Regions from separate parts of the Sphingobacterium sp. 1.A.5 genome, predicted to be linked through region 2. Evidence: riboswitches for the same ligand, from Rfam matches in the RefSeq annotation. Region 2 holds a riboswitch; each other region holds the start of a gene.
The links. Region 2 has a riboswitch for S-adenosylmethionine ahead of CRT24_RS20320 (5-oxoprolinase). Riboswitches for the same ligand answer to the same signal wherever they lie in the genome.

Region 1 (6,774 bases), on a different contig from region 2:
GGTTGAGGTTCGTTTATATGATCGTTTGTTCCAAGATGAAAATCCAGCTGCTTCTGAAGATTTCAAATCATCTATCAATCCAAACAGTTTGCACATTATCGAGAAAGCATATGCTGAACCGGATCTAGCAAATGCTGAGGTTGGAAAAGGGTATCAATTTATTAGACTTGGATACTTTACGCTAGATGACAAACATTCAAATAACGAAAAGTTAGTATTCAATAGAACAGTTACCTTAAAGGACTCTTGGGCAAAAGAGGCTAAAAAGGGATAAGAAATAAACGAAAAGGAGGCAATCGCCTCCTTTTTTTACATCCAAATATCTTTATATTTTTTATCTAGACTTGTTGCTTCTGCTAATAAATTAGCGTCACCCAATTCTTTTAAGGATGGGATATACCTTTCTAATGACGCTATTCCCAATTCAACGGAAATTGGATCAAACCCCATTTTTGATTTTTTTGCAATTTCATATTGAAAGTCCAAATTTTCGTTGATTGCTTTCAATTGTTTACTTGCCAATGATTTAGCTTTTTCTACCTCCTTAACTTTGACAAGAGTATCCAACAATACCGAATTTGAATATACTTGTCTCATACTTTTGACCACTTTGGGTTGGAAATCGTAGGCTTGTAAAGCCAAATCTTTTGCTTTGTCAAATTTACCTTGCATCATTAAGGTCTGCATTCCATCCACGTATACATTTGGATATATCCAACCTTCATAATGAAAATTGGAATCCACATCAAAATGGTCTAAATAATCTATTGAACTCCAATTAAATTTATTTATTGCATTTTCGTGAATCTTGTCTGAGTTTACTAATGTAGATCTATCTGAAGCTTGTCCCATATCTATTGGCATTAATTTTTTCACCAAGCCTTCAGAGGCTAAATACTTGTCCATTCCCATCGAGGTTGCCGATGCGGAAGATGAAATAAAATAAATTGGTCTTTCCCAATTATTGTTCGTTAAAATCGACATTAAACTTAAATCCGCTCTAGAAACAAAATTATTTTTTAATTCCCATTGCATATATTCTGGAATAAATTGTTGCCATTCTTTCGGAACATTGGCGTTCTCTATTACCTGGTTTTTATTGATTTTCAACTGAAGTCTGCGATTAGGCATTACGTTTACAAACTCTCCCCTACTAGTTTCCAACATGTCTTTTTTATTGTCAGACAGCATAACTTCTAATAGTTTGTCAACATCTGAATATCCTTCAATTCCAAAGTCCATTACCTGTATTCCATCTCTTATTCCTTTTTTCACTTTATCATGGCTAAAGCCAATAGGCAATGCTTCTGATTGGTTGATATCTTCCATTGCTTGTTTTACATACCAATCTGACTGGAGGTATCCGTAATTCAGGACACGAACATCTGTACGTATACCTTCGACTCCCTGCAGATACCACAAAGGAAAGGTATCGTTATCTCCGTAAGTAATTACGATTGCATTTGGTTCGCAAGAATTTAAAGTATTTAATGCTACTTCTCTGGTCATATTTCTTTCGGAGCGGTCATGGTCATCCCAATTCTCCTTTACCAATAAAATTGGACCTGCTAGGATACATATTGCAGCAGTAGAATATGTCAATGTACTGATTGAAATTCGCTGAGCCTTTGTTTTTAAATAATCAATAATTCCTAAAACTCCCAACCCAATCCAAATTGCAAACACATAAAATGATCCTGCATAGGAATAATCACGTTCTCTAGGCTGTAAAGGTGATTGATTTAAATAAATAACTATGGCCAAACCGGTGAAAAAGAACATCAGGGCAACAATTGCTGTATCTTTCTTATTTTTCTTTAATTGCCAAAGTGCACCTATAATTCCTAATATTAATGGCAGGAAAAAATAGGTATTTCTACTAGGGTCATTTTTCATGTATTCCGGTGCAGTATTTATTCCAGGAAGCCGAAGTTCATCTAAAAAATTTACTCCTGAGATCCAATTTCCGGATGTAATTTCACCTTGTCCAGGGGTATCATTTTGGCGACCGACGAAATTCCACATAAAATACCGAGAATACATATGTCCAATTTGATAATTGAAGAAGAACTTCAAGTTATCTGTAATGGTTGGAGTTTCTCCCTCTGATAAATTTAAATATTGCTTATAAAAATCAGCATGTTTACTACTATATAATCGCGGAAAAAGAACTTGTTTATCATATTCATACCCCTTTACATAATCAATCTCAGCATATTGTTTTTCATCTTTTCTATATGTTTTGCCTTCATTTACATCAATAATATTTGAATTAAATGTTGGTCCTTTAAATAATGGTTCGGATATATATTGTTCTCTACTTAAATAGCTTAAAAATGAAAAAGCATTATCTGGCTGATAATTGTTTAAAGCAATATTTGTTTGTGCTCTAATTAAAACCATACTAAAAGAAGTAAAACCAAAGCAAAGCAAACAGATTCCTAGAATTATCAAATTCAATAATGGTTTGTTTGTCTTAATTGAGTATATTATGCCATAAACTGCACAAGCTATGATTAACAAAATAAAAAATGCTATACCTGTTCCGAAAGGCAGGCCTAACGTATTCACGAAAAACACATCAAAATTTGATGCTATTCGTACTGAATACTGAATAACTCCCCACAAAATAAATGCTAACGCAAGGACGCCCCAACCAAACGATATCACTGCTCCTTTCCAGTTAACATGTTTTGCTTTTCTAAAATAGATCATCAATGCTAAGGCGGGGATTGTTAGAAGGTTTAATAAATGGACACCAATTGATAATCCCATAACAAAAGCGATCAATAAAAGCCATTTATTGGAGTCTGGGTTATCTGCTCTTCGCTCCCATTTAAGTGCTAACCAGAATACAATCGCTGTACAGAGTGAAGACATAGCATAAACCTCCGACTCAACTGCCGAATACCAAAATGAATCTGTAAAGCTATAGGCTAATGCACCCACTATACCTGCTGAGAATATTTGGATGTATTGGATTGATGAACCTTCTTTATTTCCCAAAACAATTTTTCTAGCCAAGGCTGTAATAGTCCAAAAAAGAAAAACAATGGTCAGAGCAGAACAAGTTGATGATCCAATATTCATCCATAGAGCGATATTGGAATTATTTCCGAGAGCAAAATTTGAGAATAAGTTTTGGATCATTAGAAATAAAGGTGCACCAGGTTGGTGAACAACTTCTAGATTTTTACTTGCTGCAATAAATTCACCAGTATCCCACCAGCTCACTGATCTTTCTACAGTAAAAGAATATACTAGAAGGGCAATGAATCCACAAAGCCATCCAAGATAATTGTTGATTTTATTATAGTTCATAATACATGGTTAGTTATCAAATAAATTTAAGAAAGTATATCTATAAGAATCTCACCTTAACAATATTTAACAGCGGTAAAAAAAACAGGCGAATGATTTCTCATTCGCCTATTTGTATATTATTTATAATAATGGATTATATCCTATACTAATTTCTCTACGATTTTTTTGGTTGGCCCTGGGTTACTCATGGTGTAGAAATGCAGGACTGGAACTCCAAAATCAATTAATTCTTTACATTGTTGTACTAGCCATTCTTCTCCAACTTGTCTTACATCAGCATTTGTTTTGCAGGATTCGACTGCATCGCTTAAATCTTCGGGAATATCTAGGTGGAATATCCGAGGTAGTGTTATAAGTTGTTTTTTTGTTGTCAATGGTTTTAATCCGGGAATAATAGGCACATGTATATCATTCTCGCGGCATTTCGTTACGAACTCTTTATATTTCTCTACATTGAAAAACATCTGAGTTACGATAAACTCTGCTCCCATTTCTACTTTTTTCTTCAACCATTTAAAGTCAGTATTGAAGTTTGGGGATTCGAAGTGTTTTTCTGGGTAGCCAGCGACACCTATACAGAAGTTTGTTTTTTCGGAGCTTCCTATATCTTCATGCAGATATGATCCTTCATTCATATCCACTACTTGTCTTAGGAGGTCTGTAGCATAAGCATGTCCTCCAGGTGTTGGGATAAAATCTGCATCACCTTTTCTAGCATCTCCTCTTAGTACCAATACGTTGTCAATACCTAAGAAATTCAAGTCAATGAGAGCATTTTCGGTTTCTTCTTTAGTGAAACCACCACAAATCAAATGAGGTACTGCATCGACTTTATATTTACTCATGATTGCGGCGCAGATTGCTACTGTTCCTGGACGTTTTCTATAGGATACCCTTTCCAACAATCCATTAGCGTGCTGTTTGTAGAGGTAATCTTCGCGATGGTAGGTCACGTCGATAAAGGGAGGTTTGAATTCCATAAGTTCGTCCATTGTTTGAAAGATACTTTGAATTCCCTGTCCTTTTGCAGGCGGTAACAGCTCAAAAGAATATAACGTCTTGCCTTTCGCGTTTTTGATATGATCTACGATTTTCATAAAAATATATTAAGGCTTAGAGAGAACACAGCGGATCCTGATTCTTTGGCTTATCTTTCCCTAATCGGGGTAGAATGTAGCACCTTGACTGGTGTCAGGTTGCTAAGGCTTCAGCGGGTCTATTCCCTCTGCCTTTCTCTATAAGCGAGGGCTAATATCGTTATTAGCAACTTAATCTCAAAATGTTATGCAAAAAAAGAAGGGAATTCGCATGAATTCCCTTCTTTTTTATTCCAAATACATATCTATCAATCCTTCAGGTAACTTGAGGACGATTATTTTTTCTTCAGGATCTATACCCACAATAAAATCTTCATTTAGTGGGAACATAGCATCTCTACCATCAATATCCACTGTTGCTATAAATTGTTGGGGCATTTCTTGTACATGAGTTATTTCTCCCAGTTCTCCTTCGCCTTCTTCAATTGCTATAAATCCGACTAAATCATGGTATGTAAAATCATCAGGATCACGTTCGGGCATTTTGTCATTTGGCAGATATACGCTTTTTCTTAATAAAGGTTGGGCTTTATCGATATGGTCAATATCTTCAAAATTGACATAGGCAGTGCTATTATTCTGCAGTTTAATTTTATCTACGAAGAAAGGGACTAATTTTTTATCTATTTCCAAGAACACCATTTCCAAATCCAAGTCCATGTAATTATCGAACTCGAAGAACATTTGGACTTCTCCTTTCAACCCTCTGGTTTTGCTAATATATCCTATATAAAAACACTGATCCTTAGTCATACTTTAAAATTAATTTGCAAAAATACGAATTATTAATAGGTATTATTTAATGTTCCTAATTTATCCTTTTTCTGGAGTTTGTATTTATAAAAAAAGCCGATCTAAGATTAGACCGGCATTTTCAAATACTTTAGAGTAAGGATTAACCTTCAGTTTCTTCAGTGTTTTCTGCAGCATCAGCAGCTTCTTCTGCTTCTTCTGTAGCTGTTTCTTCAGCAACAGGGGCATTTTTAGCAGCGATAGCGGCAGCTTTTTCTTCTTTTTTCTTAGCTTCAGCAGCTAGAGCAGCTTTTTTAGCATCATCTTTAGATTTTGCCAAGCCTGATTTTTTGCCTTCGATTTGTGCATCTTTTCCTTCAGTCCAAGCTGCGAAAAGCTCTTCAGCTTTAGCTTCATCAAAAGCACCTTTTTTCACACCACCTTGTAAGTGTTTTTTGTACAATACACCTTTGTAAGAAAGGATAGCGCGAACAGTGTCAGTAGGTTGAGCACCTTTGTTCATCCAGTCCAATGATTTCTCGAAATCCAAGATAATTGTTGCTGGGTTAGTGTTAGGGTTATAAGAACCTAAACGCTCAATGAACTTACCATCACGTGGTGAACGTGCGTCTGCTACTACTACATGGTAAAAAGGTTTTCCTTTTTTACCGTGTCTTTGCAATCTGATTTTAGTTGCCATGTTTTAATTTTATTTATGTATTCAACATATCCCCCGTGCTACATGCAGGAGGGGACGCAAAGATACAAAAAATAGTATTTAGAACAAAGTATTTAGTATTTAGACATTTATAATGTTTTACAAAGTGATTAAGCAACGAATTTATCAACTACTTTATAGCCAATTCACATTCTAAATACTAAATACTTACTACTTAATTCTAAAATTTTCCGATATTCAAGCTCTTCTAATTATTGTCGTTTTATGCAAAGAATTGCTCCATTAAAAATTGTAAAGGCCTCTGCTGGATCTGGGAAAACCTTCAGTTTAACGGTTCATTATTTGACTTTATTGTTATCTAAGGAAAGTAGCTATAGGGAAATTTTGGCAGTAACTTTTACAAACAAGGCTACTGCTGAGATGAAACATCGGATTATGACAGTTCTTCACGGCTTGGCGACAGGTGCTGATAGTGATGAAATTGAACAATATAGATCTCAATTACAACAGGTTGGGTCATGGGATAGGATTACAATTCAAGAGAAAGCAAATAGGGTTTACCGCCGAATCCTTCATGACTACAGTCATTTTTCAGTAAGTACTATTGATGGATTCTCTCAAAAGGTAATTTGGAGTTTTACATACGAGCTGAATTTAGATTCTGGCTATGCCATAGAAATGAACACCAATAAAGTGAAAAGAGATTTGACAGTGATGTTAAATCAGTTATTGGATGAGCGACCAGAGTTGTTGGAATGGATCATCAGCTATGCAGAGCAAAAAATCAGCAACAATGAAAATTGGAACTACCGTCAACAATTAATGGGGTTGGCTGGTTTAATCTTTTCGGAGAATTTTCAGGAGTTTGACAGCTTTATGATTTCTTCTGACACGAATAAGATTTTCAATCTTTTGAATAAAGAAATAGAGGATAAAACGAAT
Region 2 (6,774 bases):
CCCGATCCTGTTTGTAATATCTAGCGATCAATACAGAATCTGCAGTATATAGTTCAGAAGAAACATTTAGTTCGGGTAATAAAATTTCTTTTTTTGTCGGTGAAGAACCGAACAAGCCTAGAAAGTTAATTTGAACTGCGCACGTAAATAAAATAACAAAGTAAATAACAATCAGTGCGATGCGCAAAAATTTGTTCCGAACACGTTTAAACATACGGTAAATATGAACAAAACTTTGGAAAAAATTACATCAATTCGCCTAAAAAGGAAGCTTTACCAGAAAATTAACGAATTTTAACAAATGAGTTTTTTGGTTTTTAACTAGGCTGTTTATCCGACAATTATAATAGCAAAAACTGTACCTAAAACAGTTTTTGTTACCATAAACTTTACCTTATTAAATATATTTACCTATTTTTACGTGATTTATTATTGGGGACATGTTAAAACAAACTTTACAGCAAAAACTATTACAAAAACTTTCACCGCAACAAATTCAATTCATCAAATTGCTACAGGTGCCAACAGTTTCATTGGACGCCCGCATAAAAGAAGAATTAGAAGAAAACCCTGCGCTGGAGGACGGTAGTTTGACTAACATGAACGACCCTGTAGAAGAATACCCCGATAAAGATCCGGATGATGACTTCAACATGGAAGAAAACAGCTATGAAGATGAATTCAGTGTTGATGAATATATCCAAGAAGATGATTACAAAGACTATGGCGGTGGATATGACCATGATGATGAAGACGGAAAAAAGGAAATCCCAATCGCAGTACAAGATTCCTTCTACGAAAATCTACAAAATCAACTTGACCTACTAGCACTATCTGATAAAGATTATATAGTTGGTCAACAAATAATCGGTTCTCTTGATGACGATGGTTACTTAAGGAGACCTATCCTATCTTTGATCGACGACCTTGCGTTTTCACAAAATGTAATTGTGGAAGAAGAAGACGTCGAAGAAATGCTCAAGATTGTTCAATCATTTGACCCTGCCGGCATTGGAGCAAGGAATCTTCAGGAATGCTTGGCAATCCAGTTAAGAAAGAAAGATCTCACAAACCCGATTATCCAACAAGCAATGATGGTCGTGGAAAATTACCTTGATGAATTCACGAAGAAACATTACGATAAAATCGAAAAGCAATTAGGTGTAAACTCTGAGGAGCTGAAAGAAATCGTCAATGAAATCCTGAAATTGAATCCTAAGCCAGGTGATTCAGGTGCAGCTGCAGGAAAACAATTGCAGATTATCCCTGACTTCCATATCTCCAATAATGATGGTGTCCTTCACTTGACATTAAATGGCAGAAACGCCCCTGAACTAAGGGTTTCAAGGTCCTATCAAGAAATGTTTGAGCATTACGAAAAAGCTGAAAAAAACGACAAAAAAATGCGTGAAGCAGTTCAGTTCGTTAAACAGAAACTTGATTCCGCAAAATGGTTTATCGATGCTATTAAACAAAGACAACAGACTCTTTTGAAAACCATGAATGCTATCATGGAATATCAATATGACTACTTCCTAACTGGCGACGACAGAATGCTTAAACCAATGATCTTAAAGGATATAGCCGACAAGATCGAAATGGATATTTCAACTGTATCCCGTGTTGCCAACTCTAAATATGTGCAAACAGAATTCGGAACTTTCTTATTAAAATCATTCTTCTCAGAAGCTATTCAGACAGAATCTGGGGAAGAAGTTTCTAACAAAGAAGTGAAAAAGATCCTTGAAGAGTGTATTGCTAATGAAGACAAGAGAAAACCTTTAGCAGATGAGAAATTAACCGAAATCCTGAAGGAAAAAGGTTATTCAATCGCAAGGCGTACTGTTGCTAAATACCGTGAAGCAATGAACATACCGGTAGCACGTTTAAGAAAAGAATTATAAAATTTTATTTTCACTTGCATATTAAAATATAATCTACTAAGTTTGTAGAGTATTCAGAATTGCACGAGCAATACCAACCGAGTGAAAGACACCGCGGTGGTAAATCGATACGGGCGGCAAGCCAAAATAAAAGAATATTGCAAGGTCTTAAAATAGACTCCTCTGAATGCAATTATGGTTAAACCCTTTAAACATTAATTGTATGTCCAACACAAAACCCTTACAACAACACCTAGTGGAACAATTTCACCACTACAGCACCAATGAATTGGTAATTCTAAACAATGACTTGGTTAGATCAAACTGGGGCAAAAATAAAACAGCTTTCAGAACTGCTTTGTTGAGCACCCTATCTAAACGAGGAATTGATCTCTCCGCAATAATCAGCACCGAAGATGGATTTACTCAAATACAACGAGTACCAGTCAGATTATCAGAAAATAGACTCATTCCGGAATAGGTAGAAATAGACATTAGACAATAGACATTAGACATAAAAAATGGTATGACGCCACAAATGTCTATAGCCTATTGTCTATTGTCTTCGTTTTAGCAGTCTAAGGCTCAATAGTCTTAAGCATATTGTAGTATGTTTTTTTGTCTGTTGTCTTATGTCTTATGTCTAAAGTCTCACATCTCACATCTCACATCTCATATCTCCCTAAAGCATACAAAGCAAAAGTCCCAAGCCAATGACTTCCCATATAATCATCTTTTGCGCTTAAATTTCCAATGGAGAAATTGAAATGTTCAACAGCATCTTTTTTCAAGTGCTCCAATGCAGGGTCCATTTTCGAAATCCCAAAAAGACAAGCCGCTCTACTATAATTTAACCCATCCAAGTGGACTAACTTACCATCACTCCTATCTTTCACTATTGCAGGTTCTAATTTAAATTCATCATTGAATAAATCAGGCATAAAAGATTTCAACCACGTAATGTATTCTGATTTATCCAAAACTTTGCTCATCAAATATGCTTCTTCCAAACAAGGTGATAAAAAGTCGTATCCACTAGGTTCATAAGCTAGATTACAATTCTTGTCATCCTTGAACAATCGAATAGAATTTTCCTTTAATGCTTGTTTAAAAGAATCATCGCCTACTGTATTGGCATAATCCAAGGATAACGAAAGACTGAAGGCTGAATTATCATGCTGTCCTGCACGGATCGGGTAGACCAACTTTGGAAGATATTCTTTATAGCGAGTAACCAACAGATCGACCAGTGGTTGAAGTGAGGATTTCCATCTTTTGGCATCCGCATCCTCCCAAGTAGACAATTCTTCCTGTAATTTAAACAACCAAGCCCAACCATAGGTCCTTTCAAAGCTCAAATTATTTTTATCATTGAAAAAGGCTAATTCCACAGCTACATTCTCTGGCGTAATATGCTGATTCAATGCCGCTCTTACCTTTCCGTCAGCGTCCAGACCTGGAAACTGCTTCATCAATTTTACGATCGACCAGTAACCATGGACTGAGGAATGCCAGTCAAAACAGCCATAAAAAATTGGCCTTAAACTTTTTGGACTTTTCAGGTCAGCATCCGACCCTAATACCTGACCAAGTTTATTTGGATACTCCACTTCGATACAATGAGTCGGCATGGAGAAAATAATCTTAGATAAATTTTCGTCCAACTTAATTTCCTCAACAGTAATCTTTTCATTGGTTTTATCTCCACTTTTACATCCTGCGAGCAACAACGCTACAACTATAAAAATGTTTAAACATAATTTATTCATACAGAAAATTTTGGCAATATATTTGAGTTCTAAAAATAACATTTATAAACTAAAACATTCTACAAAATGAACATTAGTGACTTAATTTCAGGCAGCATCGGATCGCAAGCTACTGAAGGTATATCAGAAAAATTGGGGATTGATAAAAACCAAACTCAGTGGGTAGTTTCTGCCGCAATTCCATTAATGATGTCTGCATTAAATTATAATGCACAAAAAAGTCCTGAAAGGGCTCAAGGCATTCAACAAGCTATTGACACCAAAGGTTCTGGTGGCATCTTGGAAAACCTAGCCGGACTGTTTAACCAAGGTCCAACAGAAGATGAGGATCAAATGGTGAACAATATCTTTGGTAAAAACACTGATAATGTAAAAGAATCTCTATCTGAAAAATCAGGAATCAGTGTAGGTAAAATTGGCGGAATCCTTGCCTTGTTGGCTCCATTGGTAATGGCTTATTTGAACAAGCAAAAACAATCTCAAGGAGAGTCAGGATCTGGAGGCGGTTTAGGCGACTTATTAGGAAATATCTTAGGTGGTGGATCATCGAATGCAGGCTCTTCGGGTGGTGGAATTGGAGACCTAATTGGTAGTGTACTGGGAGGTGGATCTCAAGCAAATGACCAAGCTCCTACAAATTCTTCACAACCGAATATCTCTGGTGGTCTTGGTGATCTAGTTGGACAATTCTTCGACCAAAAGAACGACAAAAATACTAAAGGCAGCATCTTAGATAGCTTAGCCGGAATGTTTGGAAAATAATTGAACTATATTTATACAACAACCAGAGGGCAGTTTATGATTAAATTGTCCTCTTTTTTGTTTTAATAGGGTTGATGTGCGAAAACAATTATATTTACGCATGGAATCAAAAATCAGTTTTAAAAACGACTATAGCGAAGGTGCTCACCCTAAAATCCTCGAAACCCTAATCCAAACAAATCTAGTTCAAGAGCCAGGATATGGAGCAGATAGCATCTGCAAACAAGCAAAGGAATATATCATCAAAGAAACCGGCAACCCCGATTCTCAAATATTCTTTGTTTCAGGGGGAACTCAAGCAAACCTCCTTGTTATCAGTCACCTTTTGAAACCATATGAATCTGTTATTGCAGCAGACACTGGACATATTGAAGTCCACGAAACGGGAGCAATAGAAAATTCAGGGCATAAAATAAACCTTATTCCAAGTCGCGAAGGCAAAATAAATTCTGTAGGTATCCAAGCTATTGTGGATGCACATACCGACAATCATATGGTTAAACCAGCTATGGTATACATTTCACAATGTACAGAATTGGGCAGCATCTACAGCAAAGCTGAACTCTTGGAAATCTCAAATTGCTGCAAATCAAATAATTTGCTACTTTTTATCGATGGTGCAAGATTGGGAACTGCCCTAACCTCTTCTGCAAATGATTTAACCCTCAAAGATATTGCAAGCCTCTCAGATGTATTCTATATTGGGGGTACAAAAAACGGAGCACTATTAGGCGAAGCCATTGTTTTCCAAGACCATAAGCTTTCTCAAGGGTTCGATTATTACTTGAAACAAAAGGGAGCATTGATGGCTAAAGGCCGTGTATTAGGGGCCCAATTCCTAGCATTGTTCAAGGATAACCTTTTTTATGAGCTAGGAACGCATGCCAATGTTATGGCTTCCAATTTAGCAAGCGCTTTCAAGACCAATGGTTATGCTTTTGCAACAGAACCTGTCAGTAACCAAATATTTCCGATAATCCCCCTGATTTTAGCGGAAAAACTAGCGGAAAAATACGAATTCTATATTTGGCAAAAACTAGATGGACAAAATGTGGTTATAAGATTAGTTACTTCTTGGGCAACAAAAGAGTCATGGATAAATCAATTTATTGAAGATATCCAATAGAACTTAGGTTTAATAGCCCATTATCTATATCTTAGAAATTAACCCAAATCTATAATATGGCTCCAGAAGAATTTGTGATATTGGTTGATCAGAATGATCAAGAAATCGGTGAAATGGAAAAACAAGAAGCTCATGTGCTCAATAAAAAACATAGAGCATTTTCGGTATTTCTATTTGATGAGAATAACAACATGATATTGCAGCAAAGAGCTGATTCAAAATACCATAGCCCAGGCCTGTGGACAAACGCGTGCTGCGGACACCCTAGACCAAATGAAACTACCATAAACGCTGCTAAAAGAAGAACATTTGAAGAAATGGGAATACAGGTGGACATTCATGAAGTGTTCCAGATTAGTTACGAAGAGAAACTAGAAAATGGCCTATGGGAAAATGAATATGATCATATTTTCATTGGAAAATATTTCCAAAACAACTTCAATCTAAATCCCGAAGAAATTAAAGATATTAAATCTATCAGCCTGGATGACCTAAAAACAGACCTTCAACAAAACCCAGAAAATTACACATTTTGGTTTAAGCTGATTTTTGGGAAAATGGATTTTGAGGACGTTCTTTAGACAGTAGACAGTAGACGTAAGACAGTAGACAGTAGACAGTAGACATAAGACATAAGACGTAAGACATAAGACATACGAACTAAGATATGATTACCACCATTGTGCTGTTGGCAAATAATACGAAGCCGTATCTCTTTCTGTCTGCCAAGGGGCCAATTCAAATCGATAAGCCTTATCCGAACCTTTCCAAGGTAGACTAGAATTCAATTCTCCCCACTGCATCTCAACTTTATATGTTTTGCCTTCTGTGCTAGTTAATGTCCCGAACAATTTAGATCTTGAAAAGCCAGATACCCCAGGAGTATACTGTGTAGCCTTTTCAAAAACAACCTTTGAATTCTTCTGGATAGAATCGCTTAACTTAATCTCTGGTTCTGTTGCCTGTAATGCGGCGGTATAATTCTGCCAGCTATATAGATTCGTATCTGCCATGACATATGGAAACTCCTTCCTTGTAGGATATTTCTCCATAAATAATCGCACTGGCCGTTTCAAGACCAGCTCCTTCCCTATCAAGTCCTTGAATGGATCTTTATTTCCGATGTTGGTTGATTTAGTCTTGCAAGTTTGAAATAGGAAAAACACAAACAAGAAAAAACCAACCACAATACAGATTAAAACAATTTTTACCACACGCTTTGCAGATAATTCCT
Region 3 (6,774 bases), on a different contig from region 2:
AACGCTTTCTGTGAAGAGATCTGTGCTGAATATAGTATGCCTGTAAAAGCATTTACGCCAGACGCTATGAAAGCTCTTCAATCATTGCCTTGGACCGGTAATATCCGTGAGCTGAGAAACATGATTGAACGTTTGATCATTCTTTGCGATAAAAAGATTACTGAAGATGATGTTCTTAAATTTGCAAATCCAGGTGGACCTGCTCCTGTAGCTAATAATGGTACTGCAAATAATGGAAATGGATTTGATATGGAACAATTCACTTCATTCCAAGACTTTAAGGACTTTTCTGAATGTGAATTTATCAAATACAAATTAGAAAGAAATAATTGGAACGTTTCAAAGACAGCCGATGACCTCGATATACAACGAAGCCACCTGTACAGTAAAATTGAAAAGTTTGGACTCAAAAGAGATTAAATAATAAAGGCCTGATTCAATCAGGCCTTTTCTTTTGTTAAGTATTTTTTCGTAATTAATCGTTAAACTTTCTTTTTTGACGGCTATATAACATATAAAAAGCAACAGTCAAAACAATTATTCCGATAATAATATACGGTAATGCAGATCCCTCACCAGTGCTAGCGTTGGTCCTGTCCTCTGCGAACAAGCCAATAGATACTGCATTTAGTAATACTAACACATTCCACTTTCTCATGATTAATTAGATTTTTAAGTTTATTTATTAATGTCTGAATAATATAAAGCAAAAACCATGACAAAGCAAATGTATTAACAATTATTTAACCTATTAAATGCCAATCCTTCATTTTGTAATACAAATGTTACCATTAGTGGTTCTAAATAGGAAATTGAAAATCTTATTTGAAAAAAAAAGTGCTAATCTAAACTCAGATTAACACTTTTATACACAAATAATTTAATTATAATTATAGAATCTCAGCAAGGAAGTTCCCTTGTTGATGAATGATTCCCCTTTTGGCAATAATTTCTTGAAGATTAATCGTGCCGATTACATACTTATGGTCATTACTATAAAATCTTTCTGAAATATTTTCGAATTCAATATTTTCCAATACATCTTCATCTTCATATCTTAAATAAACTTTTAAAGTATAATCCGTTGAATAGGTAACTTGCTGTGCTTCCAAGTGTTTTTTGTACTCATATTTATAGTCATACCTTAAAGCTGCAATATCAGAAAGCACGGCTGATCCCGTTGGATGGCCACCAGCACCTTTCCCATAGAAAAACTGTTCGTCAGCAAATGCAGCTTTTACTAATACGCCATTGTATTCATTCTCGACATTCTGTAATATGTTATCTTTTGAAATGAATTTTGGGAGGACATATAATACTACTTGGTTATTTGCGATTTCTTTAGCTAATGGAATTAACTTGATTTTATAATTTTTCTCTCTAGCATATCTTATATCTGCATCACCCAAAGTATCAATTCCTAAGTTTAGGATTTCATCGGGATTGATATAAATACCATAGGCATGAGAGGCTACGATGGCTAATTTAAATTTTGGATCATAACCACCTACATCGAGAGTAGGATCAGTTTCTGCAAAACCTAATTCCTGTGCTTTTTTCAAAGCTGAGTCATAACTTTGGTTCTCATTAAATATCTTGGAAAGAATGTAATTTGAAGAACCGTTAAAGATCCCACTTACTGAATGTAATAATTCATTATCGTAATACTCTTCTAAGTTTCTGATGATAGGAATACTACCACAAACTGCTCCTTCATATAAAAGAGAGGTGCCATGTTGGTTTTGTATTTCTGTCAATTCTTCCAAATGGGTTGCGATCATTTTTTTATTTGCTGAAACAACATTTTTGCCAGTTGTCAGCGCTCTTTTAGTGATTTCAAAAGCAGCATCAGCATCATCAATTAATTCAACTACCGTATTGATTTCTGGATCATCCAAGATAGCATTTGCATCAGTAGTAAATAATTCCGCAGGCAATGTTCTTTTTTTGTCTGCATTTTTGATTACAAATTTCTTTATTTCTAAGTTTAGGTTTTTAGTTTTTATGATATCGTATAAACCTTGTCCCACCACACCAAATCCGAACATCCCGATGGTAAGTTTCTTACTCATTATTATTAAATTAAATTAAGTTGATTTTCTGCTTTTGTATTATTTTTCTCAAGGAAATTACCGATTACTTGAGTCAGTGTTTTTGTTTCGATTAAAAATCCGTCATGGCCAAAGAATGAATGTAATTCATAATATTCGGCATTAGGGATGTTTTTGGCGATAAATTCTTGTTCCGACGGTGGAAACAGCACATCCGAAGGAATTCCAATGATAAGCGTATTTACACCTTCAATGCTGTTAAGGACTTGTTCGACCTGACCTCTTCCGCGACCTAAGTGATGGCTATCCATTGCTTTGGTGAGATACCAATAAGAAAATGCATTGAACCTATTGACAAGCTTATCTCCTTGGTATGATTGATAAGACGATGCTTTATATGCATCCGTTTTATCATGGTCAGATTCTACTTGGGTAGTACCATACGCATTATAGGTCCTATAAGAGAGTAGGGCCATACTTCTGGCGGCTTTTAATCCTTTGAGTCCTGCATCAGGTTTTTTCTCAAAGAATGACGAGTCAGCTTCAATTGCAAGCCTTTGGCTCTCATTAAAAGCAATACCCCATGGCGAAAAGAAAGCATTTGTGCCAATTGCAATTAGGTTATGGATTTTGATTGTTTTTGAAACTGTCCATTCCAATGCTTGCTGTCCTCCTAAGGAGCCTCCTATTAAGGTATTGATCTCGTTGATTCCTAGGTGATTCGCTAAAAGTTGATGAGCATGCACGATATCACGAATTGTAAATTGAGGAAAATCCGAATAATAAGGCAAATTAGTCTCTGGGTTTGTCGATAGGGGATTCGTAGTCCCATAATGCGATCCCAAAACATTTGCACAAACTATATAATAGTCTTTATCATTGAATAATTCGTTTTCACCAAATAATCCAGGCCACCAATCAAACACATCCGAATTAGCAGTCAAAGCATGGCAAACCCATATCACATTGGATTTGTCTTCATTCAGGGTTCCATAAGTATGAAACGCAATTTGAAGATTCGCCAGTTTTTTTCCGCTTTCTAATTCGAAATCTTGGTTATATCCGAAAGTTCTTAAACTCATTCTAATAAATTATCTTCCTCCATTAAAATCAAATAAGGCCCCCACCTTATTTGATTTTGTCAAATGCTTGTGCTAAATCCGCTTTTATATCTTCAATGTGTTCAATACCTACCGAGAGCCTTAATTGACCTGGTGCTACACCTGCTTTTTTCTGATCTTCAGCGCTCAACTGTTGGTGAGTAGTTGCTGCTGGATGGATAATCAATGACTTAGCATCTCCAACATTTGCCAAATGGCTGATCAATTCTAATGCATCAATAAATTCATTGGCTTTTTCCACGCCACCTTTAATGGTAAATGAAAGCACCGCTCCATATCCATTTTTCAGATATTTCTGTGCGTTTTGATGGTATGGGTGGTTTTTTAAACCTGGATAGCTTACATGCTCTACTTGTGGATGCGCATCTAACCATTGAGCTATCTCTAGCGTGTTGTCAACGTGACGTTGCACACGTAATGATAATGTTTCTAATCCTTGAACTAACAAGAAAGAATTGAAAGGGGATAGGGCAGGGCCAAAATCTCTTAATCCTTCAACTCTTGCACGGATAGCAAATTGAATGTTGCCAAATGGGCCACCTTCGCCAAATACATCTGAAAACACCAAACCATGGTATCCTTCCGATGGTTCCGAAAATTGCTTGAATTTTCCATTGCCCCAATTATAATTACCGCCATCAATGATTACGCCACCAATACTTGTTCCATGGCCGCCAATCCATTTAGTTGCTGATTCTACAACCACATTTGCGCCATGCTCTAAAGGCTTGAACAAATAACCGCCAGCACCGAAGGTATTGTCAACGATCAATGGAAGGTCATGCTTCTTAGCTACTGAAGCTATGCGTTCGAAATCTGGAATATTATAGCTTGGATTGCCGATAGTTTCTACATAGATGGCTTTTGTTTTGTCATCGATCAAAGCTTCGATCTTATCTGCATCAGTATCTTCAGCAAATCTTGCTTCGATACCCAATCTTTTAAAGGAAACTTTGAATTGATTATAAGTACCACCATAAAGGTTGGAACCAGAAACAAAATTCTCACCTGCTTCCAGGATGTTTGTCAAAGCGATAAATTGTGCTGCTTGACCTGAAGCTACAGCAACTGCTGCTACGCCGCCTTCTAATGCTGCTATACGTTTTTCGAAAACATCAGTAGTAGGATTCATGATCCTAGTATAGATATTACCGAATTGTTTCAATGCAAAAAGGTTGGCTCCATGTTCTGCGTTTTCGAATACATAAGAAGAAGTTTGATATATAGGCAATGCTCTGGAACCAGTAGTAGGATCTACTTCTTGCCCTGCATGTACTTGTAAAGTTTCAAATTTTAGGTTTTTATTATCTGCCATTTTTATATTTTTTTAATCATGTTAGTAAAATGAAATTATTAAATCCTTTGAGTTCTATGATTTGGTCGTCAATTGGTATGGACAATTCTATTCAATAAGAATAATTCTGCCATAGGACGACTATCGCATTCGAGAAATACAAATACAGTTGATGGATTTAATCTTAATAGAAGAATCTGTTGTCGGTTTTCCGACAAGATACAATAATTCTGATTTTGAAAATTCTGAAGTCATAGTCTATTTTATTTATATGCTCCTGAGCTTTATTGCTTCGGACAGGAATTGGCACCTTTTCAATACTTATTGAAGGTTGCCAGTGGGTCATTGAGCCAGTCTCTCGCCACTTCTTTATAAATCAAGACCATCTTTTTTAGAGAGGTAATGATTAGTGTACCACTATCGAAGTACTCCGCAAATATAGGCTACGGAAATTAATTTTGCAATTTTTTTAGAAAAAAGAAGACCTCAAATCTTGTTAGCCTATTCACATACAATGATTTGAGGTCCCAAATATTTTGTTATTTCAATACCAGTTTTTTAAAAAGTGTTGTTCTTAGCATCATGCATTTGGATTATTTTATCCACTACATAACGCGTGTTTCCACGCCAAGGTAGCACACCATGGTACTCTTTATAATGAAGATCAAAAGCCTTACCACTATTTAACTCCAATACTTTAAATACAGAATCGCTCTCGATAGAAAATTCAAATTCATTGCTTGAAATTCCAGTCCCCGTATTTTGACTGCGGATACCTTCTTGAATCAATTTTCCTTCATAGGTCTTAAAGACATTTCCTTTTTTTACTGCATAATTTAAAGTTCCCGATTTAACTCCCTCGCCAAAAACAAAGTAGTACTTGAAATAAACAAATACTGCGAAGGCCAAGAAGATAATGAGCAGAAACCAGCTGATGAACTTTTTAAAGCCTGAACCCCTTTTGCTGGGTTGTTGGGTAGTTGTTTCCATTATTTTGTTAATTCAGTTTTTCTATAGATACAATAAGAATACCTAAAAATAAGAAAGGTTGGCCAAACTACATGGCCAACCTATTATTTTTTTTATCCTAGTAGCTGCATCTCTGCATCTATTGCTTCTTTCGTTTTCGAACTGACCGGTACCAACGGTAACCTTACATTGTCCTTTCCAATTCCTTTTTTCTCGAGAATATATTTCACTCCTGCAGGATTTCCTTCAATAAAACAAAGGTCTATCATGCTTAATAATTCCAAATGAATAGCTCTCGCCTCTTCAAAATTACCCTCACTACATAAATGTGCCAATGCAGAAACTTTTGTCGGATAGGCATTGCCTACAACAGAAATTATTCCTGCTGCTCCCATGGCCATCATAGGAAGTGTAACAGGATCATCTCCAGAGATTAAAAGAAAATCTTTTGGTTTATCTCTTAAGATTTCGCTGAATTGGGAAAAATTTCCCGAAGCCTCTTTTGTAGCTACTATGTTTTTGAAATCCTTAGCCAACCTGACCGTCGTAGCGGGGCTCATATTACTTCCTGTCCTGCCAGGCACATTATAAAGAATAATCGGAAGCTTCGAAACCTCAGCAATAGCCTTATAATGTTGATAGATTCCCTCTTGCGTTGGTTTGTTATAATATGGTGAAACTGATAAGATTGCAATGTAATCCAATACCTTAAAATTCTTGATTTGTTCAACGATTTCAAAAGTATTATTGCCACCGATTCCAGCTACCAATGGGATACGCTTATTGACATGCTTAGAAGTAAATTCCCACACCTTCTTTCGTTCATCTGGATTCAATGTTGCAGTTTCACCTGTTGTGCCCAATGAAACCAAATAATCAATTCCTCCCTCGATTTGATAATCAATCAAATTCCCTAAAGTGTCGTAATCTACTGTGCCGTCCGCATGGAATGGAGTAACTAATGCAACTCCCGCACCTTGAAGCTCGTTCATCGTTTGTATATATTATTTTTAATTTTTATTCATTAATCATTGACAGAAGTTCAGCTTCAGAAATCATTGGAATCTGAAGTTTTTCTGCCTTTGCCAGTTTTGATGGACCCATTTTATCACCGGCAACTAAATAATTCAGCTTTGAAGAAATACTGCTAAGCATCTTGCCACCGTGCGCCTCTATCAATTCCGTCAATTCTTCCCGGGAATATTCTGCAAATACACCGGATATCAAAAACGTTTTGCCCGATAAACTATCACCGGCGAGTTGTATTTCTTTTTCTTCTATTTCGAACTGCAGGCCCGAGGATTTGAGTTTTTCAATCTCTTCCCAATGTTCAGGATTT

Region 1: another riboswitch for S-adenosylmethionine. It lies ahead of CRT24_RS07320 (methylenetetrahydrofolate reductase); the one in region 2 lies ahead of CRT24_RS20320 (5-oxoprolinase).
Region 3: another riboswitch for S-adenosylmethionine. It lies ahead of CRT24_RS18745 (O-acetylhomoserine aminocarboxypropyltransferase/cysteine synthase family protein); the one in region 2 lies ahead of CRT24_RS20320 (5-oxoprolinase).

What each region holds. Positions count from the first base shown of each region.
Region 1 covers NZ_PEBA01000012.1:58,150-64,923, forward strand. The annotation lists gene CRT24_RS07310 (glutamine--tRNA ligase/YqeY domain fusion protein) at 1-274, shown strand, start outside; gene CRT24_RS07315 (protein O-mannosyl-transferase family) at 310-3,321, opposite strand; gene CRT24_RS07320 (methylenetetrahydrofolate reductase) at 3,465-4,421, opposite strand; SAM riboswitch class I at 4,469-4,568, opposite strand; gene rimM (ribosome maturation factor RimM) at 4,650-5,174, opposite strand; gene CRT24_RS07330 (30S ribosomal protein S16) at 5,317-5,853, opposite strand; gene CRT24_RS07335 (exodeoxyribonuclease V subunit beta) at 6,097-6,774, shown strand, end outside.
Region 2 covers NZ_PEBA01000066.1:124,214-130,987, reverse strand. The annotation lists gene CRT24_RS20330 (transglycosylase domain-containing protein) at 1-214, opposite strand, end outside; gene rpoN (RNA polymerase factor sigma-54) at 441-1,904, shown strand; SAM-I-IV-variant riboswitch at 1,949-2,043, shown strand; gene CRT24_RS20320 (5-oxoprolinase) at 2,107-2,364, shown strand; gene CRT24_RS20315 (DUF2891 domain-containing protein) at 2,549-3,652, opposite strand; gene CRT24_RS20310 (DUF937 domain-containing protein) at 3,719-4,414, shown strand; gene CRT24_RS20305 (low specificity L-threonine aldolase) at 4,515-5,540, shown strand; gene idi (isopentenyl-diphosphate Delta-isomerase) at 5,597-6,121, shown strand; gene CRT24_RS20295 (hypothetical protein) at 6,212-6,774, opposite strand, start outside.
Region 3 covers NZ_PEBA01000064.1:185,216-191,989, forward strand. The annotation lists gene CRT24_RS18725 (sigma-54 dependent transcriptional regulator) at 1-420, shown strand, start outside; gene CRT24_RS18730 (LPXTG cell wall anchor domain-containing protein) at 476-658, opposite strand; gene CRT24_RS18735 (homoserine dehydrogenase) at 891-2,072, opposite strand; gene metX (homoserine O-acetyltransferase) at 2,078-3,133, opposite strand; gene CRT24_RS18745 (O-acetylhomoserine aminocarboxypropyltransferase/cysteine synthase family protein) at 3,180-4,487, opposite strand; SAM riboswitch class I at 4,731-4,844, opposite strand; gene CRT24_RS18750 (hypothetical protein) at 5,025-5,456, opposite strand; gene dapA (4-hydroxy-tetrahydrodipicolinate synthase) at 5,549-6,427, opposite strand; gene ligA (NAD-dependent DNA ligase LigA) at 6,453-6,774, opposite strand, start outside.